Regions from separate parts of the Shewanella sp. 10N.286.48.B5 genome, predicted to be linked through region 2. Evidence: predicted binding sites of a transcription regulator. Region 2 holds the regulator's gene; the other holds the start of a gene.
The links. Region 2 encodes ArgR, which controls arginine synthesis, uptake and breakdown. Its sites were predicted from a motif close to ANTGAATANNTATTCANT; they were not measured.
Positions count from the first base shown of each region.

Region 1: the regulator ArgR is predicted to act here: its motif matches at 2,491-2,508, upstream of BCU57_RS01175 (OadG family protein).

Region 1 is NZ_MCVG02000001.1:264,590-269,012, forward strand. Features, by position in the region: gene alaS (alanine--tRNA ligase) at 1-267, shown strand, start outside; gene csrA (carbon storage regulator CsrA) at 683-886, shown strand; tRNA gene BCU57_RS01140 (tRNA-Ser) at 1,114-1,205, shown strand; tRNA gene BCU57_RS01145 (tRNA-Arg) at 1,227-1,303, shown strand; tRNA gene BCU57_RS01150 (tRNA-Arg) at 1,336-1,412, shown strand; tRNA gene BCU57_RS01155 (tRNA-Arg) at 1,446-1,522, shown strand; tRNA gene BCU57_RS01160 (tRNA-Arg) at 1,544-1,620, shown strand; tRNA gene BCU57_RS01165 (tRNA-Ser) at 1,627-1,718, shown strand; tRNA gene BCU57_RS01170 (tRNA-Arg) at 1,788-1,864, shown strand; gene BCU57_RS01175 (OadG family protein) at 2,624-2,872, shown strand; gene oadA (sodium-extruding oxaloacetate decarboxylase subunit alpha) at 2,890-4,423, shown strand, end outside.
Region 2 is NZ_MCVG02000001.1:3,059,767-3,064,189, forward strand. Features, by position in the region: gene BCU57_RS13100 (SDR family NAD(P)-dependent oxidoreductase) at 1-885, shown strand, start outside; gene mdh (malate dehydrogenase) at 1,003-1,938, opposite strand; gene argR (transcriptional regulator ArgR) at 2,244-2,714, shown strand; gene rsuA (16S rRNA pseudouridine(516) synthase RsuA) at 2,804-3,493, opposite strand; gene BCU57_RS13120 (M13 family metallopeptidase) at 3,778-4,423, shown strand, end outside.

The DNA.
Region 1 (4,423 bases), 2.8 Mb from region 2:
TTGCAAGATGAGCTGAAGCAAAAGTTACCGTCATCAATTATCGTGCTCGGTATTGCTGGCGATGCAAAGGTTAACTTGATTGCTGGTGTGAGCAAAGATCTTGTCGGTAAGGTTAAAGCTGGTGAACTTGTGGCTATGGTAGCACAGCAGGTTGGCGGTAAAGGTGGTGGGCGCCCTGATATGGCCCAAGCTGGCGGAACACAACCAGAGAACTTAGATGCAGCATTAGCCTTAGTTCAACCATGGCTCAGCGAACGTTTAGGCTAACTGACAACTTAAGCCATAAGGTGTTTACGGCATTTTATGGCTTGAGTATTAGGTTGAGCTTTGAGATAGTGGTTCGGCAAGCTTATAAAGCATTCTTAGGTATCATTTTTTACGCTTTTTTGACTCAAGCTACTATAATTCTAAATTGAAGCAACTTTTATGCTTTTTTTGTACGCATAAGCAGCAATTTATTAAATTACCTGTTTTGCTTTTGTTTAAAGAATAGCCTTTAAATGTTATCAACTTGAAATAATCAGGCCGCAGGAATACGTTTTTTCTTTTTTTTGGGGTAAAAAGCTTAAAAGTTTTATTGATTTAGTGTCGTCACTAATGATTTGTATTAAGCTAACATTATTAAACGCGCATATTACGGATAGAAGCTGGTGTATGCTGATTGGACTAAAGGAGCAATCGAATGCTGATTTTGACTCGCCGTGTTGGCGAAACATTAATGATAGGTGATGAAGTGACTGTTACTGTACTAGGTGTAAAAGGTAACCAAGTACGTATCGGTGTGAATGCACCTAAAGAAGTATCAGTTCATCGCGAAGAAATTTATCAACGTATCCAGTCTGAAAAATCTGGCAACGTTACACCTGAAGATGGTGGCAATTTCTGATATATCAGACATTGTTTGCGATTTACCAATAAAGCCAGCGAAAGCTGGCTTTATTGTTTTTAGACTATTTAAGATTGTTTGCTAAAAAAAATACAAATTTTTTTAAATGAATTGATGATAATTGTGGCTTAACTCATCAATGTGCTCAAAAACAGTTCAAATGAATATAAGATGCTGAAAAAGGTTTGACTTATTTTCGGCAAACAGTAATATGTGCGCCAAGAAACGGAGAGGTGGCCGAGTGGCCGAAGGCGCTCCCCTGCTAAGGGAGTATGGGCTTTAACTCCCATCGAGGGTTCGAATCCCTCCCTCTCCGCCATTTCTTAAAATAGTAAACGATGCGGATGTAGCTCAGCTGGATAGAGTACCTGGCTACGAACCAGGCGGTCGGAGGTTCGAATCCTCCCATCCGCACCATTTTCTATTGTTGTGTTTAAATTTTTTAATGAGCGGATGTAGCTCAGCTGGATAGAGTACCTGGCTACGAACCAGGCGGTCGGAGGTTCGAATCCTCCCATCCGCACCATTAAATAATTTAAAAGCTGTAAATTTTATATATGCGGATGTAGCTCAGCTGGATAGAGTACCTGGCTACGAACCAGGCGGTCGGAGGTTCGAATCCTCCCATCCGCACCATATAAAATAGTACCTAATTATGCGGATGTAGCTCAGCTGGATAGAGTACCTGGCTACGAACCAGGCGGTCGGAGGTTCGAATCCTCCCATCCGCACCATAATTCGGAGAGGTGGCCGAGTGGCCGAAGGCGCTCCCCTGCTAAGGGAGTATGGGCTTTAACTCCCATCGAGGGTTCGAATCCCTCCCTCTCCGCCATTATTTGCATATTTTAAATATGCAACTAAGCTCAATTAGCACTGAGTAAAGATTGGCAGTAAAAATTTTGCGGATGTAGCTCAGCTGGATAGAGTACCTGGCTACGAACCAGGCGGTCGGAGGTTCGAATCCTCCCATCCGCACCAGTATTAGAAAAAGCCCTGTAGTTATCTACAGGGCTTTTTTTATGCCTAAAATCCAGTCAGTCATATAAAGTGACTTTAAGTTTTCCTGCCAATATACCTACTTCACACTCACTCAAATGTCGCTAACCTGCTTTAGATCTTAAGTCAAAATGAACCACATCAAAATTTGGATAAATCCTTCAGTCATGCTGGTTAGTACGTTCACTCTAGTTGATTAATTGTACTTAGCTTGGTTAATTAGTTTTGTATGCTTTTATTTTAACTACAACTTGATGATGAGCCATAAATTACAAAAACCACTACATATTTATGCTAAATAGAGCATCTGCACAATTTTGGTGAATATAGCTGTTCTTATTTCTGATATCTCTTTTTATATAGATCTTGTCATGACCTTATCATTTTCCTGATAAAGTAATCAAAAATGAAGATTCTTCATTATATGTGAACTATTTTTATCGAATTATCACCAAGGTGGGCTTAATCTTATTAATTTTGGTCTGACCAATTTACAAGGTGTTGGATTAATTGTTATAGATTGGTTATATTTTTCGTCGATAATAAATCACAGGGTAGTTTAATCGCTGAACTGGTGGATTTTAATGGAATAAAAACAGCTTATGCTGAATGAATAATTATTCCTTTTGTTGATGCCGCATCGTTTTGGTGCAATTTATTCAGCAGACGTTATTGACGTGTAAACATTGGAACTGATCCTGTGGGCAATTCTTAATTGCACATAATGACAAGAGAGGGTTTATGACATCATCAATATCCGAGCAATTATTGGATGCCTTGGGCATGATGATAATGGGGATGAGCTTAGTTTTTATATTTTTAAGCATATTAATTATCGGCATTAATCTTGTAGCTAGATTATGTCAGTCAGACATTCAGCCTGTTGTTGCTAATGCGCCTACACCTGTACCCGCAGCTGCGACATCAATTGATCCTAAGTTAATAGCAGCTATCACTTCTGCTATTCACCAGTATCGTGCCAAAGATTAAATCGTTTAGGAGTTATCATGAGCAAGCCTTTAGCGTTAACAGATGTAGTATTACGAGACGCCCATCAATCTATTTTAGCCACGCGCTTACGTTTAGACGATATGTTACCTATTGCACCTTTACTGGATAAAATTGGTTTTTGGTCTTTAGAGTCTTGGGGCGGTGCTACGTTTGATTCTTGTATTCGTTATTTAGGCGAAGACCCTTGGGATCGTATCAGAGAGCTGAAAAAGGCGATGCCAAATACACCACAGCAAATGCTATTGCGTGGTCAGAATTTATTAGGCTATCGTCATTACGCCGATGATGTGGTGACCCGCTTTGTTGAGCGTGCCCATACCAATGGTGTTGATGTTTTCAGAATTTTCGATGCCATGAATGATGTGCGTAACTTAGAAACTGCGGTTAAAGCAGTTAAGCAAGTCGGCGGTCATGCACAAGGTACGATTTCATTTACTAGTAGCCCAGTTCATAACGTGGATACTTGGGTTGATATGGCTAAAAACCTTGAAGACATGGGCTGTGACTCACTGTGCATCAAGGATATGGCAGGCTTACTTAAGCCAATGCAAGCTTATGACCTTATCAGCCGTTTAAAATCTCAAACTGACTTAACCGTTTCTATGCATTGTCATGCTACAACGGGTTTAAGTACTGCAACCTATCAAAAAGCCATTGAGGCTGGTGTTGATATTCTTGATACCGCGATTTCAACCATGAGCCAAACCTATGGCCATTCAGCTACTGAAACATTAGTTGCTATGGCAGAAGACTCGGGCCGCGCCACGGGTTACGACATGGCAGCATTAGAAGAAATTGCCGCTTACTTTAGAGAAGTACGTAAGAAATATGCCCGTTTTGAAGGGGCGCTTAAAGGCATTGATTCACGTATTCTTCGTGCACAAGTGCCAGGTGGCATGTTAACTAACATGGAAAACCAGCTCAAAGAGCAGGGCGCTGCAGATAAAATGGATGAGGTGTTAGAAGAGATCCCTCGTGTGCGTGAAGATCTTGGCTTTTTGCCATTGGTTACACCAACCTCGCAAATTGTCGGCACCCAGTCAGTGATTAATGTCTTAATGGGCGAGCGTTATAAAACCTTAGCTAAAGAAACCGAAGGTGTACTGAAAGGCGAATACGGTGCAACGCCGGCTCCGGTTAATGCCGAGCTGCAAGCACGGGTATTAAATGGCGCAGAGGCTATTACTTGTCGCCCTGCAGATTTAATTGAACCTGAATTAGATAAGCTTCGCAGCGAGCTTGCTGACATCGCTAAGAAAGACGGTATTACATTAGCCGCAGAAACTGATGATGATGTAATGACCTATGCCCTATTTAATCAAATTGGTCTTAAGTTCCTGACTAATCGCGGTAACCCTGATGCCTTTGAGCCAGTGCCAAGTGCTGATGATATGGCCGTGCCTGCGGCTAAAGCTGAAAAAGGCGCTGAAACCTACACTGTTAATGTGCAAGGACAAAGCTTTGTGGTTGAGGTAAGCGAAGGAGGCGATATCAGCCAGATCGTGCCGACATCAGCAGCACCTGCTGCCG
Region 2 (4,423 bases):
ACTGCAAATTCAGGCTCAGTTGCGTTAATCATTGGTGCATCTTCTGGGATTGCAAAGGCCATTATTGCAGCACTGATTAAGCAAGATACGGCAACTGACATAAAGCACCTCATCAGTATCAGCCAATCTGCAACTGCTGAGACGAAATTGGCTAATGAAAGTACTAACCCCATAACTCAGCAACATATTAGCTGCGATTATTCAGCAGACGCCATTGCCACACTGTGCCAGCAATTGCAGCCGTTTAAAGGTAAAATTACTCGGGTATTTATTTGTAATGGCAGATTGCACAATCAGTATCAAATGACTGGCGCAGCAACAGGGAGCGCCTCAGAAAACACAGTTTCTAAAACTCTCCCCTTTAAAACAATAGCCCCTGAAAAGCGCTTAGAAGATGTTAACCCTGAGGCAATGCAGGCTTTGTTTGAGTCAAACACCATTACCCCTATGCTGTGGCTACAGTATTTAGTCAAACTGGTTGCAGGTAAACAGGGCTGTATTATTAATGTGCTCAGCGCCCGAGTAGGCAGTATTAGTGATAATCGCTTGGGAGGATGGTATAGCTATCGCGCTTCAAAAGCTGCGCTAAACATGCTAATTAAAACCGCGGCGATTGAATATGCTCGGCGTGCCAAAAACGTAAAGCTCATTGCTTTTCATCCCGGCACCACAGACACCCCATTATCCAAACCTTTTCAGGCCAATGTGCCCGCTGAAAAATTATTTACTGCTGAATTTGTCGCGTCGCAATTACTGAATATCAATAACGCAATTAAGGAAGCTGGAAGCGAAAGTAGTGAAGATGACAACGCTGAAATTGACCGAATTTACTACGATGGACAAGCCAGCTTTATTGATTGGCAAGGAAAACTGATTAGTTGGTAAAGGGCTTAGGTCTTTTCCCCTTGCAGCAACTTTAGCCTGTCAGCAACAAAAATGCGAAGCCAAAGGCTTCGCATTTTTATCGGTAAATCAAGTTATCAATAATTGATAAGCTTAAATTTACTTAACGAACTCAACACCAAGTTTGATGTCGCCGTTTAATGTATCAAGCATTGCATCACGGGCATTAGCTTCAAATGCGCTAACATCGCCGTATGGTAATACTTTTTCTACGCCGTTTTTACCAAGTAATACAGGTTGTGCGAAGAAGTCAGCATGTTCACTGCCGCCATCAACATAAGCACATTCAACCACGTTAGCTTCGCCTTGTAGGCCGCGAACCAATGATAGGCCAAAGCGACATGCCGCTTGACCCATAGACAGAGTCGCACTACCGCCACCCGCTTTAGCTTCAACAACTTCAGTACCCGCATTCTGGATACGTGTTGTTAGCGCTGCAACTTCTTCATCAGTAAAGCTTACGCCTTCAACTTGTGAAAGAAGTGGCAGAATAGTCACACCACTGTGGCCACCAATAACGTTGATGTTTACATCAGCAACGTTTAGCCCTTTAAGGTCAGCGATGAAGGTTTCAGAGCGGATAACATCAAGTGTCGTCACACCGAATAAACGGTTCTTATCGTAAACACCTGCTTTTTTAAGTACTTCAGCCGCAATAGCAACAGTAGTATTTACTGGGTTAGTGATAACGCCAATTAATGCTTTAGGGCAAGTTGCCGCCACTTTTTCAATAAGGTTTCTTACGATACCCGCATTGATATTAAATAGATCTGAGCGATCCATACCAGGCTTACGCGCAACACCTGCAGAGATAAGAACAACATCAGCGCCAACTAGCGCAGGAGTTGGGTCTTCACCAGCAAAACCAGCCACTTTTACATCTGTAGGGATGTGGCTTAAGTCAACTGCAACACCTGGAGTAACAGGAGCGATGTCATATAAAGACAACTCTGAACCTGCAGGAAGTTGAGTTTTTAATAGTAAAGCTAAGGCCTGGCCGATACCGCCAGCAGCACCAAGTACAGCTACTTTCATGATGATCTCCAATTACGTTCTAGTGATTGACTTCAGTCTGGTCTGTGACACAGATCATGTTTTCTTGTGGCGTCACATTACTGGATCACAGCGAGGATTTCAATTATCCCTTAGTAGATCACACTAATTTCCTTATTCTATGATATGTATATAAATAATGACTAATTTAGCCAGTAATAGCTAAAATGAATTTTTATTCACCAATTTAGCTTATTTCTTGACTTGATGCGTTTATCTATTCAGAATGAGCTACTTTTTTGAATAAAATCTATTCTTTTTAAAAATTACTATAAGACGAAAAAAATATGCCAGCGACTAAGAATCAGGATGAACTCGTAAAGACGTTTAAGTCGATATTAAAGGAAGAGCGCTTTGGTAGCCAAAGTGAAATCGTAATCGCACTGCAAGCAGAAGGTTTTGGCAATATTAACCAGTCAAAAGTTTCCCGTATGCTAAGTAAGTTTGGTGCAGTACGTACCCGTAATGCTAAGCAAGAAATGGTATATTGTTTACCCGCTGAGTTAGGTGTGCCAACAGCAGGCAGCCCTGTTAAAAACTTGGTATTGGATGTGGATCATAACCAAGCGATGATCGTAGTCAGAACCAGCCCCGGCGCAGCGCAGCTTATTGCCCGATTATTAGACTCGATAGGTAAGCCTGAAGGGATTTTGGGGACTATTGCTGGTGATGACACTATCTTTATTTGTCCTTCAAGTATCAAAACCATTGATGATACCTTAGAAACGGTAAAATCACTGTTTGGCTATAGTGAATAGCCCTCTTAGCAAATAACACCTTCACGATTTATTGAGCCATTAAAAAAGCAGCCTTAGGCTGCTTTTTTGGTTTTAACAGTGCGTAAGTGTTAAATTGAGGCGATTTCAGCATCGGTGAGAAAACGCCATTCGCCTTCTTCTAAATCAGCATCAAGTTCAATTTCACCCACAGCTTCACGATGTAAATTGACCACCCGATTCCCCACAGCAGCAAACATACGCTTCACTTGATGGTACTTACCTTCGCTGATAGTTAATCTGGCATGGTATTCATCAATGATCTCTAGCAGCGCCGGTTTAGTTAAGCCGTCTTCACTTTTTAATTGGATCCCTTCGGCAAAGGTTTCCACCAATGCAGGATCAAGTGATGCAGCAGCTTCGATAAGGTAACGTTTACCGCAATCTTTTTTAGGTGAGGTGATTTTATGTGACCACTGGCCATCGCTGGTGATCAGCACCAAACCTGTGGTGTCCACATCTAAACGCCCAGCAATATGCAGGGTATCGACTTTTTCAATATCCATTAATCCCAACACCGATTGATATTCTTCATCAATGGTTGAGCAAATGGTATCAACAGGCTTGTGCATCATGATGTAGCGCTCGCCCACGATCTTAATTTGACGACCTTCGATACACACTTCAGTATCATCTTTCACTTTAAAGCTCGCGTCTTTAACCACGTCACCATTACAGGTCACTTCACCTGACTTGATAACTCTTTTTGCTAATGAACGAGTCAGCTCGGTGCTCTCGCAGATAAATTTGTCTAAACGCATATATAAAACCAAGTGAAAACTAATTGGTCGCTATTATGAGCTGTTGGCTAGCAAATAGAAAACGATAAATGGCCACTGTAACATTCTGGTAATTTTTAGTTACACAACACAGTCAATAAATGCTCAATTTATCACTAAAAGCCTAGCCTTAGCCCTTGTTAAGTGCCCCTGTTAAGACTTAACATGTTGGTCACATAAAACTGTCTTAAGGCAGTGAACAATAAAAACAGCTCAAAATTAAGGCCGATAAAAAGGCTTCACTCTTCAATGCATAGGGAAACAACATGAAAAAGCTAGTTATCGGTGGGCTTTGCGCCTCACTTATCGCAGGCCTTAGTGCCTGCAATTCAGATAAAGCAGTCACTGAATCCGCAGCACCAGAAGTCGCTAAAACAGAAACCGCAGTTGCCGTTGAAAAAGCCCTTACCTCAGGTATTAGCTTTGACAATATGGACAAGTCAGTTCGCCCACAAGATGATTTTTACCTCTACGTAAATGGCGGCTGGTTAAACACCGCGGAAATCCCTGGTGACCGCACCAATATCGGCGCCTTTTACGACTTGCGCGAAAATGCCCGTGACGACGTTAAAGCCATCATCGAAGATGTCAGTGCAAACCCAGATCTTAAAATGGGTACTGATGAGCAAAAAGTGGCCGATCTTTACCGTTCATTTATGGATATTGAAACCTTAAATAAATTAGGTATTAGCCCAATCCAAGCTGAATTTGCCCAAATTGCCGCGCTAAAAGATAAAAATGAATTAACCGCCTATTTTGGCGAAAGCCAAGTTAATGGTGGCGGCACACCATTAGCGTTTTATGTCAATGTTGATGCTAAAGATTCAAGCCGTTACGCCACCCATATTTGGCAATATGGTCTTAGCCTTCCTGAAAAAGATTACTACTTCAATGAAGAAGAGCGCTTCGTTA